Linked DNA regions of Metabacillus sp. KUDC1714. The protein of the gene in region 1 interacts with the protein of each later gene in a pairwise test. Links are inferred from orthologs where the notes say so. Each region holds a gene or a part of one and is shown on either strand. Other genes may lie near its edges. The genes, in order: mntR and HUW50_RS04850.

Evidence for each region.
Region 2: the proteins of mntR (region 1) and HUW50_RS04850 interact in binary tests that used the Escherichia coli proteins (3 or more experiments, as listed by UniProt). The link is inferred for Metabacillus sp. KUDC1714 from one-to-one orthologs.

What each region holds. Positions count from the first base shown.
Region 1 is NZ_CP055263.1:91,500-101,668, forward strand. Bases 5,761-8,758 are described here. They hold mntR (transcriptional regulator MntR), read right to left. Parts: upstream 7,472-8,758; coding sequence 7,049-7,471; downstream 5,761-7,048. Other genes in these bases: HUW50_RS00485 (ABC transporter ATP-binding protein), read right to left, coding at 5,761-6,581. Also shown: HUW50_RS00460 (patatin-like phospholipase family protein), read right to left, coding at 1-790; nikC (nickel transporter permease), read right to left, coding at 951-1,850; HUW50_RS00470 (ABC transporter permease), read right to left, coding at 1,874-2,881; HUW50_RS00475 (ABC transporter substrate-binding protein), read right to left, coding at 2,961-4,571; HUW50_RS00480 (ABC transporter ATP-binding protein), read right to left, coding at 4,619-5,587; more of HUW50_RS00485, read right to left, coding at 5,562-5,760.
Region 2 is NZ_CP055263.1:981,745-991,836, forward strand. The notes cover bases 6,427-9,347. They hold HUW50_RS04850 (methionine ABC transporter ATP-binding protein), read right to left. Parts: upstream 8,440-9,347; coding sequence 7,414-8,439; downstream 6,427-7,413. Other genes in these bases: HUW50_RS04840 (MetQ/NlpA family ABC transporter substrate-binding protein), read right to left, coding at 6,427-6,741; HUW50_RS04845 (methionine ABC transporter permease), read right to left, coding at 6,753-7,421; HUW50_RS04855 (O-acetylhomoserine aminocarboxypropyltransferase/cysteine synthase family protein), read right to left, coding at 9,049-9,347. Outside these bases: Fe-S cluster assembly protein SufB, read right to left, coding at 1-654; Fe-S cluster assembly sulfur transfer protein SufU, read right to left, coding at 703-1,140; HUW50_RS04815 (cysteine desulfurase), read right to left, coding at 1,133-2,350; Fe-S cluster assembly protein SufD, read right to left, coding at 2,350-3,651; Fe-S cluster assembly ATPase SufC, read right to left, coding at 3,675-4,460; HUW50_RS04830 (YuzK family famiily protein), read right to left, coding at 4,801-4,980; HUW50_RS04835 (carboxymuconolactone decarboxylase family protein), read right to left, coding at 5,242-5,613; more of HUW50_RS04840, read right to left, coding at 5,896-6,426; more of HUW50_RS04855, read right to left, coding at 9,348-10,092. UniProt on the Escherichia coli protein: Part of the ABC transporter complex MetNIQ involved in methionine import. Responsible for energy coupling to the transport system. It has also been shown to be involved in formyl-L-methionine transport.

The DNA.
Region 1 (10,169 bases):
CAATTTGATCTACAGGCAGAAAAACAATATCCTTTTCATGCCTACTGGAGATATGTCTACTATCATGAGCATCCTTCATTGTTTCAAATAAAGCACCATACATGTCAATCGCATTTTGAATCTTTCTTTTAGGCCGTTCTTTATCATTTGAGCTTAGCTTAATACCAAGGACCGGCCTTTTCTTATACGGTTTCTTACTTTGATAAAATAACCAAATCGGAAAATTACTTAGCACACCCCCATCTACAACAATATTACTACCTGTTAATGTTGCTAATCGTACTGGCTCGAAAAAATAAGGTAAGCTACAGCTCATCCGTACTGCTCTTGCAACAGAAAACGATTCTGGATTTATTCCGTATTGATGAAGATCATCAGGTAATACGATCAGCCTTCCATTTGTTAAATCAGAAGCAATAATCCGTAATGAACCTGCTGGAATATCTGCAAACGTGGAAATCCCCTTATTTTTCAACTTCGCTAAAAGCCATTCTTCTAGCTTAGCCCCTTTATATAATCCAAGATTCCAATATAATGAAATCCATTTTGTAAGAGAAAACGGAAAAAAGCTTCTTCGTTCATCTAAAAACATTTCCAAGTCAACTTCATCCATCATCTCTAAGATTTCGTCAGCTGTATACCCGGCTATAATAAACGCAGAGATAATAGAACCAGCACTCGTTCCTGCTAAGCGCTTAAATTTAAAACCGTTTTGTTCGATCGCTTGATAGGCCCCGATAAGAGCAAAACCTTTAATCCCACCACCTGATAATACACCATCAATCAACATTGTCTCCCCTCCTTTAACCTCCTACTTTATCAGTGTAAGATCAAAAAAGGGAAAATAGACCATTCAAGTGATAAGCTGAGAATTGTGAGAATGAACAAAAACCCCTGAATAGTGAGTGTTTGATTCAGGGGACAATCCATATTTTTTCATACTATCATTTTTATTGTTTCATTTTTGGATCTAATACGTCACGTAGCCCATCGCCCATTAGATTAAACCCTAAAACGGTTAACATGATGGCAAGACCGGGAAAGAAAAGAGTCCATGGTGCTTGAACCAAATATTGCTTTGAGTCAGCTAACATTTTTCCCCATTCTGGAGTTGGTGCTTGAGCTCCTAATCCAAGGAAGCCAAGTGCAGCTGCTTCAATTATTGCTGTTGCAATAGCAAGTGTACCTTGAACAATGATTGGTGTCATACTATTAGGAAGGATATGTCGAAATAATATTCTAGTGTCCTTCATGCCAACTGCTTTTGCCGCCATGATATATTCCTCCTGTTTGACACTAAGAACTTTTGACCTGACAAGACGTCCAAAGTTTGGAATATTTATTATCGCAATCGCAATTAGTGCATTTTGTAAGGATGGGCCTAAAATCGCTACTACCGCAATTGCTAGTAGTATACTTGGGAATGCTAGCATAATATCAAAGATTCGTGAAATAAATGTGTCTACCCATTTCCCATAGTAGCCAGCAACAATCCCCAAAATTGTCCCAATAACTGCTGAGGCTAACACTGAAAAAAAGCCGACCCATATAGAAATTCTCGCACCGTATACAATCCGTGAAAAGATATCTCTCCCGAAATCATCTGTTCCAAACCAATGCTCACCTGATGGCGCAAGTAATCGATTGGATAGCTCTTGTTCTTTGAAGCCATATGGAGCAATGAGAGGTGCGATTGCAGCGAGAATAATAAAAAAGATCACAATCCCTAGTCCAACAACCGCTAATTTATTTTTACAAAAAGATCGCCATGCCTCTTTCCATGGTGCTGGTAGCTCCTCATTTCCATTTTGCGATGCTAATTTAGATGTGTTTTTTGCAAGTTCAGCCACGTTTTATCCCCCCTTGCTATTTACTATTGATGATATTTTATTCGCGGATCGACAACTGCATATAACAAATCTATTATTAAGTTAATAACGACAAATATAGTAGCAATGACTAATATCCCTGATTGAATAACAGGATAATCCCGATACCCAATAGCATCATAAAGATATCGGCCAATACCTGGCCAACCAAAAATCGTTTCAGTTAAAATGGCTCCCCCTAATAAAAGACCTGTTTGTAGACCAATAACTGTTAAGACCGGGATAATAGCATTTTTCAAGGAATGCTTGTATACAACCCAAAACATCCTTACCCCTTTTGCTCTAGCTGTACGAATATAGTCTGATTTCATAACCTCCAACATTGTAGAGCGTGTCATTCTCGCGATAATGGCCATCGGTATAGTTGCTAAGGCAAAGCTAGGTAGGATGAGATGTTGGATCACTTGTCCAAATTGATCTATTCTACCTTGCAGCAAGGTATCGATTAGATATAAATTGGTTATCGCCGTTATTGGGTCCCTGACATCCTCTCTCCCTGTAGTAGGTAACCAGCCTAATTCGATCGAAAACGCCCATTGCTCCATTAACCCAAGCCAAAAAATTGGCATTGAGACACCAACTAACGCTAGGATCATAGCAAGGTAATCAAACCATGAATTTGAAAACCAGGCACTAATAATTCCAGCATTTACTCCAATAAAAATGGCAATTATCATCGCTACTAATGTTAATTCAATGGTTGCTGCTAAATATGGCCAGATTTCTTCATTAATTGGTCCTCTCGTTCTTAATGATGTTCCTAAATCTCCTAAAAAGAGGCCTTTCATATAATCAACGTATTGGATATGCCATGGTCGATCTAATCCTAATTCACTTGTTAATGTAGCAATGGCCTCCTTTGTCGCCTTTTGTCCTAGAATCACTTGTGCCGGATCACCAGGAATTGCATGAATGATTGCAAAAACAACGAGTGTCATTCCAAACAAAACGGGTATTAACGAAAAAACGCGTCGAACAGAATATGAGAACATCGACTCACCTCTTTATCAGAAACTTCACTTTTCCTTATTAGTTAACAAAAGAGGAGGCTTTTGCCCCCTTTCTACAAAACTACTTAAATTCAACCTTTGTTAAAGCTTCAGAGCCAGTTGGATGTGGGAAATAGTTTATTATGTCACTAGCTCCTGCTAATAGCGGTGTTGAGTGGACCAAAGGAACCCATGGTGCATCTTCATGAATAATTTCTTGAGATTTCTTGTACAATTCATTTCGAGTTTCTTGATCTGTTTCTGTTTGAGCCTTGATGAGCACTTCGTGTAGCTCGTCATTGCTATAATGAGAATAGTTATTACTTCCAATGCTATCTTTATCTAACAACGTATATAGGAAATTATCGGGGTCACCATTATCACCAGTCCACCCTAACATGTATGCATCAAATTCACCTTTTGCTGCCTTATCTAAATATGTCGCCCAATCGACAGATTGAATTTCGGCTTTAACACCAATTTCAGCAAATGAAGCTTGAATTACTTCAGCTACCTTCATTCCTTCAGGCATATAAGGACGAGCAACAGGCATTGCCCATAAATCCATTTCAAAGCCATCCGGATATCCTGCTTCAGTTAACAATTGTTTCGCTTTCTCTAGATCAAATGGATAATCCTCAATACCATCGTTATAGCCTTCAATAGATGGAGGCAGCGGATTTTTGGCAACTTCTGCTTTACCACCATAAAAAGCGTCAATGATTGCTTGTTTATCAACGGCATGATTCAATGCTTGACGAACAAGTTTATTATCAAATGGTGGACGATTAGTTGTAAATCCTAAGTAACCAACATTCATTGACGGACGCTCGATTAATTGCAGTTTATCATTCCCTGTTACCATTTCTTCATCAGAGTTATTAACACCATCCATTAAGTCAATTTCACCATTCACTAAAGCATTTAGACGTGCAGTATTCTCTGGAATAACGCGGAAAATAACTTGATTTAATTTTGGATAATCTTTCAACCAATAATTTTCATTCTTTTCAAGGACAATACGATCATTTTGTTTCCATTCAACAAATTTAAATGGACCTGTACCAACTGGATTTTCTCTAAACTTATCCCCATGCTTTTCAACAGCAGCAGGACTTGCGATTCCAAATGGGGACATTGCTAAATTTTTCAAAAACGGAGCTTGCGGTCTGTTAAGCACAAACTGCACAGTATATTCATCCACTGCCTTTACTTCATCAATGACATGGCCTTCTTCACCTTTAAAACCACCAAACATGGTGTAATAAGGAAAATCGTCAGCATTACCATTCATCCAACGGTTAAAGTTAAAGACAACTGCTTCAGCATTAAAGACAGTCCCATCATGAAATTCCACATCTTGGCGCAGTTTAAGTGTGTAAGTAAGAGCATCCTTAGAAACTTCCCATTCTTCAGCAAGACCTGGATGTAACGTCGTATCTTGCTCCCCATACTCAAGCAGGGTTTCAAAAATATTTTCAGTCACCTTGAATGTTTCACCTTCAGTTGTCGTTATTGGATCTAGGGATGTTGAATCCCCACCACGTCCAAATACAAGTGTGTCTTTCTTTGTTCCGCTTTCAGATGGTTTTTCTTCAGTATTAGCTTCTTGATTCGAGTTACTGCAACCTACTAGTAGTAAACTAAATGCTAAAAATGAAACGAGTAACAGCTTTAATGTCTTCTTCGTCATTAGCATATGTACCCCCGTTTGTTATTTTTTATCATAATTGCTGCAGGTCACCTATTGTATAAATGACATGCAACATAATGACCATCTAAACTGCGATATTCTGGTTTAGTCGTTTTACAGATATCCATACATACTGAACATCTAGTATGAAATGCACATCCAGAAGGTGGGTTTGAAGGACTTGGAAGTTCACCAGAGATTTGAATAGCATCACTTTTATAATCAGGATCAGGTATCGGTACTGCAGAGAGGAGAGCTTTCGTGTATGGGTGCTTTGGATCATCATAAAGAACTTCACTATTTGCTAACTCTATTAATCTCCCTAAATACATCACACCGACACGATCACTAATATGTCTTACAACACCAAGATCGTGTGCAATAAAGATGTAGGTAAGTCGGAATTCTTTTTGAATATCCTTCATTAAATTGAGAACTTGTGCTTGAATAGATACATCAAGTGCAGACACAGGCTCATCTGCAATAATCAATTTCGGCTTTGTCATCAATGCTTTTGCAATCCCTATCCGTTGACGCTGACCTCCACTGAATTGGTGTGGATATCGTCTTGCATGATAACTACTTAACCCTACGATTTCTAACATTTCTTGTACTCTTTTTTTCCGATCATCCTTTGAGCCAATTCGATGCACGATGAGAGGTTCCTCAAGTATTTTTCCAATGGGATGTCGAGGGTTTAACGAAGCATATGGATCCTGAAAAACCATTTGAATATCTCTCCGTGTCTTCCTTAATTCTGTTTTAGACATCCTTGTAATCTCTTTATCTTCGAAGCGAATCTTGCCATCACTTGCTTCAAGTAAGCGCATAAGTAGACGGCCAGTGGTTGACTTACCACATCCACTTTCACCAACAATTCCTAACGTCTCACCCTTGTTTACGAAGAATGACACATCATCCACTGCTTTTACTTCACCTTTTTTCCCTCCAAAAATACCTCCTGTAATTGGAAAGTATTTCTTCAATCCATTAACCTCCAGAAGTAACTCTGACATGATGATTAGCCTCCTCTTTATCTCTATGCAAGAAGCATCGAACTACATGGTTAGGATCATCCATTTTGTATAATTGCGGAGATGCTTCATAGCATTGACTTTCTGCTACATCACATCTTTCAGCAAACCTACAACCTTTCATCACACTTCCAGGTCTTGGTACATTTCCAGGAATACTATATAAGCGATCTTTCTTCGCTCGTAAATCGGGTACTGACTTTAAGAGGCCTATTGTGTAGGGATGCTTAGGTTCTTTTAAAATTGTGCGCACATCACCTTGTTCAACGATTTGCCCCGAATACATAACTAGCACCCGTTCACAAATATCCGCTACAACTCCCAAATCATGTGTAATAAGAATAATCGAGGTGTTCATTTTCTTATTTAACTCTTTCATTAGCGACAATATTTGTGCTTGAATTGTTACATCAAGCGCTGTTGTCGGCTCGTCCGCAATTAAAACTTGAGGATTACACGCCATTGCCATTGCGATCATAACCCTCTGTCTCATACCACCAGAAAGTTGATGAGGATGCTCGTTAATTATTTCGCTAGCCCTGGGTATTCCAACTAACGTAAGCAATTCAACTGTCCTTGCTTTCAGTTCTTTCTTTGTAAGAGTGGTATGTAATCGGAGCGCTTCAATTAATTGATTACCGATTGAGAATAGAGGATTTAGTGAAGTCATAGGTTCTTGAAAGATCATCGAGATTTGATTGCCCCGTATCTTCCTCATTTCTCTTTCCTTTAACTTCGTCAAGTCCTTCCCATCAAATTCAATCAAACCATTTACAATTTTTCCTGGGGGACATGGGATTAATCCCATTGTCGATAATGAGGTAACACTTTTACCACTTCCAGATTCTCCGACAATCCCCAATATCTCTCCTTCCATTAATTCGAAACTAATCCCATCTACTGCAGGTATTAATCTTTTATCAGAAAGAAAGGAAACTTTTAAATCTTTTACTTGAAGAATCGGTTTCTCCTTCATCTTTCCACCTGCCCATTTTAGTTTTTTTGAAAAATTTAAAACTATCAAAGTATAATGAATGCAAGTATGGACAATTATGACATACAACTTATTTCCTCATTGCTAAAATTTGTCGGAGGAGTACAATAACTTTTCGACAACTTTATAAATCCTTTTATTACTTTAAAGTAAGCTAACTTTAAAGCGTCGTATCAGTGGTGCGAGTAAATTACATTTCAATAAGCACAAAAAAAGACCTTATGGTGATTCACTCCTTAAAATTTTTTCAAAATAATATACAGGATAGTAAAAACGATATATTTCAGGTCGGTATTATTTACCTACACTTCAATCTACTATAGGTAATTATTAGGGGTTTTTTCATTAATATAATAAAAGGCTAGAGGAAATGCTCTTTGATTCCCTAATAAAAATACCCCATTAAGTAGATCTACCTACTTAATGGGGTATTTTTAATTGTTCGTATGTTATTGCTCTTCATTATTTTTTTGGATGCTACGCAATGTATCCACTCTTTGCTCATTTTCTTCAAAGTATTGAACAAGATCACCAATACGATCGATGGCATTCCAGCTTAAATGATGCTCAATTCCTTCAACATCATTGTATATTTTATCTTCGTCTACTCCGATAATTTTTAAAAATTGCTCTAGTAGGTCATGACGATAGACAAGTCTTTTCCCAGTCTTTTTCCCTTTATTCGTTAAAACAAGTCCACGATATTTTTCATAAATCAAATATTCATCTTTATCTAATTTTTGAACCATCTTTGTGACTGAGGAGGGATGAACAGCCAAAGCTTCTGCAATGTCTGAAACACGCGCATATCCTTTGTCTTCTATAAGTAAATATATTTGTTCTATATAATCTTCCATGCTTGGTGTTGGCATGCGGTCCCCTCCAAAATTGCCGATCTTTTTCAATGGCTTTTTTTCACTGTTACTGTTATTGTTTTTTTGCGTACCTTTTAAAACGAAATCATTTCAATTTTACATGAGAATTTCGTGCTTTACAAGGGATATGAAAGGCAAGCTTACTGCAATAGAATCTCGTGACATGAAAAAGGATCTGGCATAAACCAGACCCCATTTCTAAAAAGTAATTTTTATAGTCCGCATTTCAGCTGTGCGCCACAGCTAGTGCATGTGTTACAGCCCCCAAGGTCTTCAACAGTACCTTCACGACAAACCGGACATGTATTACCTACTTCATTTCCGATTGTTACATTTGTAGAACGTAGGTCGTTAATTGTATCAACTAGAACGACTTTGCTCTTTTCTTTCGTTTCGACTTCTTCAGTTTCATCAAATGTGTTATCTTCAGCTTTCAACGTTAATACTTGGGTGTCACGACTTCCATCGACATATACAGTACCACCTTTGGCACCGCCTTTATATAAACGCTCGTAAACTTTTTCAACTTGATCTACTGAATAACCTTTTGGTGCATTAACAGTTTTACTAATTGAACTATCAATCCAGCGTTGGATGACACATTGTACATCAGCATGTGCCTCTGGTGCTAATTCCATCGCAGATACAAACCATGCTGGCAGGTTGTTAGGATCTGCTTCTGGATGATTATCTAAATATTCTTGAACGATATCAGCTTTAACTTCAATAAATTTCCCAAGACGTCCACTACGGAAGTATGAGAATGAGAAGTATGGCTCGAGCCCTGTTGATACGCCAACCATTGTCCCTGTGGATCCAGTAGGAGCAACCGTTAGGAGATGTGAGTTACGAATACCGTATTCCTTAACACCATCTAAAATATCAGCAGGCATCTTACTCATAAAGCCTGTTTGTGTAAATGCTTCACGAAGGCGATTTGTTTCTGCTGTTTCTTCACCTTCCAAGAAAGGAAAACTACCCTTTTCTTTGGCTAATTCAATTGAAGCACGGTAAGCAGTTGTCGCAATTGTTTCAAATACTTTGTCAACTAGTACATTACCTTCTTCAGAACCATATTCAGTTTCACAGTAAATAAGAAGATCATGTAAGCCCATTACACCAAGTCCAACACGACGTTCACCAAGTGCTTGGTGTTTATTTTCTGGTAAGAAGTAAGGTGTTGCATCAATTACGTTATCCTGCATTCTTACACCGACTTCAACTGTTTTTATTAGTTTTTCGAAGTCAACCGTTTTTGTATCTTTATTCGCCATTTCAGCTAGGTTAACTGCTGCTAAGTTACAAACAGAATATGGCGCGAGTGGCTGTTCCAGTTTTGTTATCGTAAAGGCTTTTTATCCTCTACTTCTTACAGTTGAATTCCTGTAAGTTCAGCATATCTTTTCATCACACATCTTTCATAAACTTAATCAGTTCTTATAAGTTCATTAAGCGTATGATGTTGCGGCCTCGTGGACGGATTATATTCTGCTATGCAGGTTCACCGTCTATGCGTTGCCCCTGACTAAACTTTTACATTCAGCCTTCGGTTCGGATTCCCATCTCAGGGTTCCCGCTTTATTCCGCAATTTTTAACGTGAGGCAAACTAAGCTACTCTACCACACGGATTTGTCGCAACAACCTGTTGACCGTATGCTTTTGCATTTGTCATGTCGTTTGCGTTATCAATGAAGAAAATACCTGGCTCTGCAGAATACGTAGCACAAATATTAACTAAGTTCCAAAGCTCCTTAGCTTTGATTTTACGGTACGTGCGAACCTTGTAGCCTTGTCTCTCCCACTCACGTACATCGCCAACTTTATACCAGTTTTCGTTGTAAGCTTTCATGTTTTCTTCGTTATAGCCTTCAACATCTGGAAAACGCAATTCATAGTCAGCATCATTTTCAACAGCATCCATAAAGTCTTTTGTTAATGTAACTGAAATATTTGCTCCTGTTAGGAACTCAGAATTATGAACACTATATGTGCCGCCAGTGCGAAGCTTTATCTCTGCATCTTTAATAATTTTCTCACTAAATCCACCAGATCCAGGAATTTGCTTATAATTGATAATTCCTTGGTACATATCAATTTCTTGTTGTGTTAATGGAGTGAACTTTAATTTATCTTGAGCGTATTTTTTAATCGCTTCGTCGTTTGTGTTTTCAATCAAGTATCTTAAAATACGTGGATTTTGCATTTTCGAAATGATGAATTCGATGATGTCTGGATGCCAATCAGCTAGCATGATCATTTGGGCTCCCCTGCGACTTCCACCTTGTTCAACAAGATGAGTTAATTTCGCAATATCATCTAACCAAGATACAGATCCAGAAGATTTTCCATTAACTCCACGAGCTAGCGTGTTTCTTGGACGTAATGTTGAACCATTCGTTCCAACACCGCCGCCACGGCTCATGATCTCCATAACCTGTTTACGATGTTCTGAAATACCTTCGCGTGAATCTTTAACAAATGGCATTACATAGCAGTTAAAGTAGGTTACATCTGTTCCTGCACCCGCTCCATATAATACACGTCCAGCAGGAATAAAGTTTAGATTCACTAGTTCCTGATAGAACTTCTCGAACCATTCATTACGTTTTTCTTCAGTTGTTTCTACCGATGCTAATCCCGTTGCATTACGTTTTGCAATTTGTTCGTAAAAGATTTCAAGTGGTTTTTCAATGA
Region 2 (10,092 bases), 890 kb from region 1 along the record:
GATGATAAGTGTACGCTCAAATTGACCCATATTTTCAGAGTTGATACGGAAGTAGGCTTGTAATGGTGTATCAACTTTAATACCTTTTGGTACGTAGATGAATGATCCACCAGACCATACTGCAGAATTTAGAGCAGAGAATTTATTATCAGTAGGTGGAATTACCTTACCGAAATGCTCACGGAAAATATCTTCATTTTCTTTTAAAGCAGTATCTGTATCCTTAAAGACGATTCCAAGATCTTCAAGGTCTTCTTTCATATTATGGTAAACAACCTCTGATTCATATTGCGCAGATACACCTGCTAAATATTTTTGTTCTGCCTCTGGAATACCTAGCTTATCAAATGTACTCTTAATCTCTTCAGGAACTTCATCCCATGAACGCTCTGATTTTTCAGATGGTTTAACATAGTACGTAATTTCATCAAAATTCAGTGAAGCCATATCGCCACCCCATTGTGGCATTGGCATACTATAAAAATGTTCTAATGATTTCAAACGAAAATCTAACATCCACTGTGGTTCATTTTTCATACGAGAGATTTCTTCAACGATCTCTTTCGTTAACCCTCGTTCTGAACGGAAGATAGAAACATCTTTATCAGCAAACCCGTATTTGTAATCGCCTATTTCAGGTGCCTTTTTTGCCATCTACATTCACTCCTATCCATTTAGAATATTAGGGATACCCCTAATGACTTATTCATTGTTGCTGTTAATGCCCTTTTCCATTGCTTTCCAAGCTAATGTGGCACATTTAATACGTGCAGGAAATTTAGTTACACCTTGTAATGCTTCGATATCACCTAAATCAATATCGTCATCATACTCTTTTCCTAGCATCATATTCGAAAATATATCAGAAAGCTTTAAAGCTTTATCAAGTGTTTTTCCTTTAATTGCTTGAGTCATCATCGATGCAGATGACATTGAGATGGAGCAGCCTTCCCCCTCAAACTTAGCATCTTTTACCACACCATCTTCAAGATCCAGTGTTAAGCGGATACGATCCCCACAAGTAGGATTATTCATATCGACAGTTAGACTGTTATCAAGAATCCCTTTGTTTCTAGGGTTCTTGTAATGATCCATAATGACCTGACGGTATAAAGTGTCAAGATTAATATGATTAGACATTACTGAAGTACTCCTTTGTTTTAATGATACCAGAAACTAATTTTTCAATTTCCTCTTCTGTGTTATACAGGTAAAAACTAGCCCTTGCTGTTGCAGAAACTTTTAACCACTTCATAAGAGGCTGTGCACAATGGTGGCCTGCACGTACAGCAATTCCCTCAGCATCTAAAACTGTTGCAACATCATGTGGATGAACATCCTCTATATTAAAAGTAACTAATCCAGCACGATGCTTTGGTCCATAAATTGTTAAACCATCTACTTGGCTTAGTTGGTCTAACGCATATTGAGCTAATTTATGTTCATATGCTTCGATCTGATCTAAGCCAATTTGTTCAAGAAAGTCAATTGCCGCACCGAGACCAATTGCTCCAGCGATGATTGGGGTTCCAGCTTCAAATTTCCAAGGAAGCTCTTTCCATGTTGATTCCTGTAAACCGACAAAATCAATCATTTCTCCACCAAATTCAACTGGTTCCATTTTTTCAAGAAGCTCTTTCTTGCCATATAAAGCCCCAATTCCTGTTGGGCCACACATTTTATGACCTGAAAAAGCAAAGAAATCACAATCTAAATCTTGCACATCGATCTTCATATGTGGCGAACTTTGAGCACCATCAACGACCATAACCGCGCCATGCTTATGAGCAATTTTAGCGATTTCTTTGATTGGGTTGATTGTACCAAGTACATTTGATACCTGCATGACTGAAACAATTTTCGTATTAGAAGTAACTGTTTCTTCAACATCCTTTAAATCAAGTGTACCATCTTCTTGTAAAGGAATATATTTTAACGTCGCACCAGTAACTTTTGCTACTTGCTGCCAAGGAATAACATTAGCATGATGCTCCATGTATGTGATGACAATTTCGTCACCTTCTTTAACATGCGTTAAACCATAGCTTTGAGCAACCATATTTAACGCGGTTGTCGCACCTCGGGTAAAGATAATCTCTTGTGTAGATTTTGCCCCAATAAATCTTCTAACCTTTTCACGGGCTCCTTCATATCCATCTGTTGCTTTTGTACCTAGTGTATGCACCCCACGGTGAACGTTAGAATTATATTCACGATAATATGTGGATAGTGCTTCTATAACAGCTAATGGTTTTTGGGAAGTAGCTGCACTATCTAAATAAACTAGGTCCCGACCATTTACTTGCTGATCCAAAATCGGAAAGTGCTGACGAATATCAGTGATATTCATTACTTAACTTTCCTTTCAATAACCTCAACTAACTGCTTTTTCACGCCTTCGATTGGAAGTACGTTTACTACTGGTGCTAAGAAGCCATGAATCACTAGACGTTCAGCTTCTACCTTAGGAATGCCACGACTCATTAAATAATAAAGTTGAATTGGATCAACACGACCAACAGATGCTGCATGACCTGCTGTTACATCGTCCTCGTCAATTAATAAAATTGGGTTTGCATCACCACGTGCTTTTTCACTTAGCATAAGTACGCGAGATTCCTGCTCTGCATTTGATTTAGAAGCACCATGTTCAATTTTCCCAATACCATTGAAAATAGAAGAAGCACTGTCCTTCATAACACCATGTTTAAGGATATAACCTTCAGAGTGCTTACCAAAGTGTACAACTTTTGTTGTAAAGTTTTGCTTTTGTTCTCCACGACCAACAACAACTGATTTTGTATCACCGAAAGAACCGTCACCGATTAGATTCGTTACATTTTCAGAAATTGTATCTCCATCATTCATTAACCCTAATGCCCACTCAATTCGAGCGTCACGGCCAGCTATTCCACGACGGTTTACATATGTTGTTATACCTTTTGCAAGTGTATCAACTGCTCCGTAGGTTACACGTGCATTTGTATTAGCAAATACCTCTGTAATAATATTAAAGACACCTTCAACATCTTTTATAGTTGAAATGTAATTCTCTACATACGTAACAGAACTGTTATCTTCTGCAACCACAATTACATGGTTAAATAGCGTAGTATTAGGATTATCATTCACAAACACTGCTTGAATTGGTTCAGCAACTTCTACATTCTTAGGAACATAAACGAAGACCCCACCATTTAAAAGCGCTGCATGTAAAGCTGTTAAGCGATGCTCGTCAACCTTTACGCCATCTTTCATAAAGTATTTTTGAACTAATTCAGAATGTTCACTTGCAGCCGTATGAATATCAGCTAGGATAACACCTTTCTCTTTATACTCATTCGAAAGAGTTGTATACGCAGCTGTATTATTTAATTGAACATATAAGTTGTTGTTAGCTGACTCAATATCAATTAAGGCTTTTACATCTTCATGTAAATCATTTAAAGAATTTAGTTTTTCACTAGTAACTATATGTTCCTTAAAACTAGTGAAATTCCATTTGTCTATTTTCGTTTTATCCGGTCTAGGCATTGGAAGATCCTCTGATTTTGCAAGTGCTTGTAAGCGAAGATCTGTAAGCCAGTCCGGTTCACCAAGCTGCTTTGAAAAGCTTGTGACATAGTCCTGATTGTAAGTTTTCGTTTCCATACGTCCTATACTCCCCCTTGCGCTTATGCTTCTTGCCCAACAGTTTCGTCTTCAATACCTAATTCTTGTTTAATCCAGTCATAACCCTCTGCTTCTAAGCGTTGTGCTAACTCAGGTCCACCTGATTTCACAACACGGCCTTGCATCATTACATGCACTTTATCTGGTGTAATGTAATTTAATAAACGTTGATAATGAGTAATCATTAAGCAACCAAAATCTTCGTTACGCATTTTATTAATACCTTTTGCTACAACTTTTAAAGCATCGATATCAAGACCAGAATCGATCTCATCAAGAATCGCAATTTTTGGCTCGATCATCATTAATTGAAGAATTTCATTACGTTTTTTCTCTCCACCAGAGAAACCTTCATTTAGGTAACGTTGTGCCATATCTGGATCCATTTCTAATTCTTCCATATTAGCATCCATTTTACGGATAAACTTCATTAAAGAAATTTCTTCGCCCTCTTCCCGGCGTGCATTGATTGATGAACGTAAGAAGTCTGCGTTCGTAACACCACTAATTTCACTTGGATATTGCATTGCTAAAAATAGACCAGCACGTGCACGCTCATCTACTTCCATTTCTAATACATCTTCACCATCTAAAGTAATGCTTCCACTAGTAACTTCATATTTCGGGTGACCCATAATTGCAGATGATAATGTTGATTTACCTGTTCCGTTAGGCCCCATGATCGCATGGAACTCTCCGCCTTTTATTTCGAGATTTACACCTTTTAGAATTTCTTTCCCATCAATTTCTACGTGTAAATCCTTAATGATTAATGTAGAACCTGCCATAACTATACCTCCATAATATATAAAGTTTACTTATTCTCAATTTATTCTCATTCTAATCTTATAACAAATCAAAAGTGAATACAACCTTTAAGGAATAGACTCGAATTTTGTCTAGGATTGAAATAACTAGCTGTATTAAATCAATATGTATATAGAGTGAGAAAAGAGCCTTTTTCTACTATATAACACATTGATCTGTGAATCTACCTCCATACCTAGATTAGTTTTTACTTCCTTTTAAAAAACATTCTGTAAAAGGATAACCCCACCTGAGTTAATATATGTAAAAGGACCAGTCTGCGACTGGTCCTTTCAATTTCTCTATTTAACATAATAATGCTTACTTTTTCATTCTTCTTTCGATTTCCGCATGAATCAACTGACTCTTGCGATAATCCTCTTCACGACTTAATTCTACATCCATTCTTTTTTCAAGCTTTTGTGAGTACTCAGCATACCCAATGCCATGGGAATTATGCATTGCCTTTTCCATTTCAGTTGTGTAGTTGAGTTCTAGCATTTCTTGACTCGAGTGGATAATGAATCAATCCTTTCAACTTTTAATTTACATAAAAAGTTTATCAAGAATATTCAAATAACTCAAAGTGCGTCAGATTATGTGACAATCTTTTGAGATCGATTATTATTCATTTAGTAAAATTAAACCGTGTTTTTATACATTTCCTCAAACATCCTCTGGATTACTCGCACTTAAGATTATTTTGCTTCAATTAATATTGAAACAATCTCCACTAAAGATTCCTGGGTTCTATAACAGATTTTATTGTTTTAATTGATTTAGTTCCGTTATACACTCTTGTACAAGTGTTACAGCTTGACTCATAGCTGCCCCACCGCCAAATGCAGCAGTTACACCAATTGCCTCTAAGATTTCTTCTTCACTCGCTCCTTGATCTAGGCAGCCCTTAGTATGATAGACCATGCAATATTCATCTTGAGATTGAATACTAATTCCTAAAGCAATTAAATGCTTTTGCTTTTGTGATAATTTCCCTTCCTTAAAACAAGCCTCAGTAAATGCATTGTAATGATGAGCAATCTCTGGCATTTTTTGTGTGAATGTTCCTATACCACTTTTGAATTCGAGTAAAGCAGCTTCAGTTGAATTTCTCGGTTCATGAATATGTTCCATTTCCCACAACTCCAATCAGGATTTTTTCACGGTTAGTATGCTTTAAATAAAAAAATGTATGCTAAACTGAACAAAAGCGCAAGCGCCTTGAACAGCCTCGGGCAAATAAGATGATTTAGAATAGAAGGCGTTCTTTGCCTTCAATTCTAAATCATCTTATGACCTCGAGGGGCTAGGCGCTGGAGCTAGATGTCAAAGTGTTATCCGCAGTACAAGCATTTTTTAATTCCGAGATAAGAACAAAAAAAGGCCAACAAATACCATGTCGGCCTCTTTTTCTATTTATTCACTTTTTGCTGCGGAAATAACAGATCCTTTGTATTTTGTTTCGATAAATTCTTGTATCTCTTCTGATTTTAATACTTCTACTAATGCTTTAATTTCTTCTCTGTCTTCGTCACCTTCACGAACAACAATTAGGTTAACATAAGGGTTGTTCTCTGGTGATTCTAGTGCAATTGCATCTTTAGCTGGGTTTAATTCAGCATCAAGTGCATAGTTACCGTTAATTAAAATAGCATCAGCTTCATCATTTTCATAAGCCTTTGTCAGCATTGGTGCCTCAATATTAGCTTCAAACACTAAATTTTTAGGATTTTCTGCAATATCTTCTATTGTTGCTGCTGTTTTTTCAACGCCCTCTTTAATCGTAATTAATCCCTTTTCTTCTAATAAAGAAAGCATACGACCGTGATCAGCAACAGAGTTACTCATAATAATTTTTGCTCCATTTGGTAGATCTTCTAATGACTTATGGCGTTTTGAATAAACACCAATTGGTTCGATATGGACTCCACCAGCATTCACAAATTTATAATTATTATCAGCAATTTGAGACTCTAAGTAAGGTTCATGTTGGAAGTAATTAGCATCTAACTCTTCTTCTGCTAATGTCTTATTTGGTAAAACATAATCTGTAAATTCTACGATTTCTAATTCAATCCCTTTTTCTTCTAATAAAGGTTTTGCTTCTTCTAATATTTCAACATGTGGTACAGGTGATGCACCTACTTTTAATGTTTTTGCCTCTCCTTCGGAACCTTCAGTTCCTTCCTGTGACGCCCCACCACAAGCAACAAGTGCTGTTGTAAAAATCGTAAATATAATTGCTAATAAAGCTTTTTTCATCGTTCTTCCTCCTATCGTTTGTCAATTGATTTAGTTATGATATCTCCAATAATTTGGATGATAAACACGAAAATTAATATGATAACCGTTGCTATTAATGTTACTTGATTATTCCCACGGTTAAAACCTTCCATAAATGCTAGATTCCCTAATCCACCAGCACCAATAGCACCTGCCATTGCTGTATACCCTATTAACGCAATAGCGGTAACTGTAATACCAGAAACTAACGCTGGCATCGCTTCGGGTAAAAGGACCTTCCAAATAATTGTGCTTGTTTTAGCACCCATAGATTTAGCAGCTTCAATGACACCTTTATCAATTTCCCTTAAAGCAATCTCGACCATGCGCCCATAAAAAGGAGCTGCCCCGATTATTAACGCTGGTAATGCGGCATTTGCACCGAGTATTGTTCCAACAAGTACTTTTGTAAAAGGTAATAATAAAATAATTAAAATAATAAATGGTATTGATCTAAATATGTTAACAATTCCTGCAACTAGATTATTAACATACTTACTTTCCCATATGTTTCCCTTTGCTGTTAAAAATAACAGTAAACCTAGAATAATTCCTAAAATAAATGTCGCCACAACCGATAAGCTTGTCATATAGATTGTTTCCTTTGTTGCAAGCCAAACCTTTTCCCAATCTACTTCAGGTAGAAGCTGTTCAAGCATTGGCAATCACCTCCACCTCAATGTGTTGATTATAAATAAACTCTAATGCTCGATTTAATTCTTGTTCATCTCCATCTAAATGAATAAACAGACTTCCATATGATCCACTTTGTGTTTGTGAAATCTTCCCTTGTAAAATATTCACATCGATTGCAAACTTTCTAATTAGATTTGTTATCAATGGTTGCTCTGCTGATTCACCAACAAAGGTTAATTGAATAACCTTACCCTTTGGATAATTCTCTAAAAGATTTGCCACTACTTCATTCGTTTCCTCTGGTTCTGTAACTTGTTTCACAAAGCGCTTAGTAATTGGTTGTTTAGGATGCTTAAAAACGTCGAGTACATCCCCTTCTTCAACTACCTCCCCATTTTCCATCACAGCTACACGATGACATATTTTTCGTATAACATGCATCTCATGAGTAATCAGCACAATTGTAAGTCCAAGTCGTTTATTAATATCTACAAGCAAATCTAATATAGAATCCGTTGTTTGGGGATCTAAAGCTGATGTAGCTTCATCACATAATAATACTTTAGGGTTATTAGCCAATGCTCGCGCAATTCCTACACGTTGCTTTTGCCCACCACTTAATTGTGAGGGATATGCATTCTCACGACCTTCAAGTCCTACAAGCTTGATCAGCTCATCCACTCGTTTCAAACGTTCAGCTCTTTTTACACCTGCAATTTCTAATGGAAAAGCAATATTTTCTCTCACTGTTCGAGACCATAAAAGATTGAAATGCTGAAAAATCATACTTATTTCTAAACGCGCTTTTCGTAATTTCACTCCACCAATTGAATCTATTTGACTACCAGCAACGCTAATATCACCACTGGTTGGTTTTTCTAGTCCATTCAACAACCGGATTAGTGAACTTTTACCCGCTCCACTATATCCAATAATCCCGAAAATTTCACCCTTATCAATTTTTAGATTCACATTATTAACAGCCGTTACATTACCTGATTTTGTTTGATAAACTTTATTAACATTCTTTAATGTAATCAAGTTGTCACCTTCTTTCAGTTCGAATACCTCACTTCAATCTATCACTTTTATGGAAAATTCATGTTGCAATATAGTATTTTGATAAAGAAAAAAACCCTTCTGCAATGAGCAGAAAGGCACAAAAATGTCCTTTCTCTCATCTCTCAAAGCTAAACAGCTTTGTGTGAATTGGCACCACTTCAACAAATGTTGATGGTTGCCGGGCTTCATAGGGCACTTCCCTCCACCTCTCTTGATAAGAGAACTACGTATATAATTAAAGTTAAATTAAATTTTAGTGAGCTTAAGTACGTTTGTGATTGTATCATGCAATTAAAAATCATGTCAAACAAATTCTCTTTTTTCTAAAAATTGCATTTTATTTTAGTGATAAACTATTATAGGATAACTCCAGGAACAAAAGCGCAAGCGCCTTGATCAGCCCCGACAAGCATAAGATGATTTAGAATAGAAGGCGTTTTTTGCCTTCAATTCTAAATTAGCTTATGCTTGTCGGGGCTAGGCGCTGGAGCTGAATGTCGTGCACTTATCCACAATTCAACGAATTTTATAATTTCCTGGTAAAAAAGGGATGACTTTGCATGAAAGTCATCCCTTTATATTCAATATTTAAATATGTACACTTTCGGTTCCCTTAACGCCAGTTGCTTTGTAAATAGCTTGATCAAGATCATCGATGATATCTTGAATATGCTCTATTCCAACCGATAAGCGAATTAAGTCCTCCGTTACTCCCGATCTTTTTAAGTCCTCTGTATTTAACTGTTGATGGGTTGTACTAGCAGGATGGATGATCAAACTTTTTGCATCCCCTACGTTCGCAACGTGTGACCACAGTTCTACATTATTAATAACAGCAGCTCCTGCCTCTCGTCCACCCTTTATTCCGAAAACGATAACGGATCCAGCACCATTAGGTAAATATTTTGCTGCTAAATCTTTTGCAGGATGATCCGAAAGTTCAGGATATAGAACCCATTCAACAGAAGGGTGCTGCACTAAATACTTAACCATCTTTCTAGCATTAGCAACATGCTCTTTCATTCGAACATGAAGAGTTTCTAAACCTAGTGTGAATTGGAATGCATTATATGGGCTAATTGCGGGACCTAAGTCTCTTAGCAATTGAACTCTAGCTTTAATAATGAATGCCTGCTCGCCTAATGCTTCTGCATATACTAGATCATGATAACTCGGATCAGGGGTCGTAAAACCAGGGAATTTAGGGTTATTCCAATCAAACTTCCCACCATCAACGATTACTCCTCCTAGAGTTGTCCCATTTCCTAATAACCATTTTGTTGCTGAGTGGATAACGATATCTGCACCATGTTCAATCGGCCGGCAAAGATAAGGTGTAGCAAATGTATTATCTACAATTAACGGAATCCCAGCTTCATGAGCTATATTCGCGACAGCTTCAATATCAAGTACATCTAAACTTGGATTTCCAATGGTTTCAGCGAATATAGCTTTTGTTTTAGGTGAAATAGCAGAACGGAAGTTTTCAGGATTTTTCGGATCAACAAACACTGTATCTATTCCATATTTCGGTAAAGTATTTGCAAAAAGATTGTAAGTTCCCCCGTATAATGTTGAAGCAGATACAATTTCATCACCTGCTCCAGCAATATTTAAAACCGAAAGTGTAAT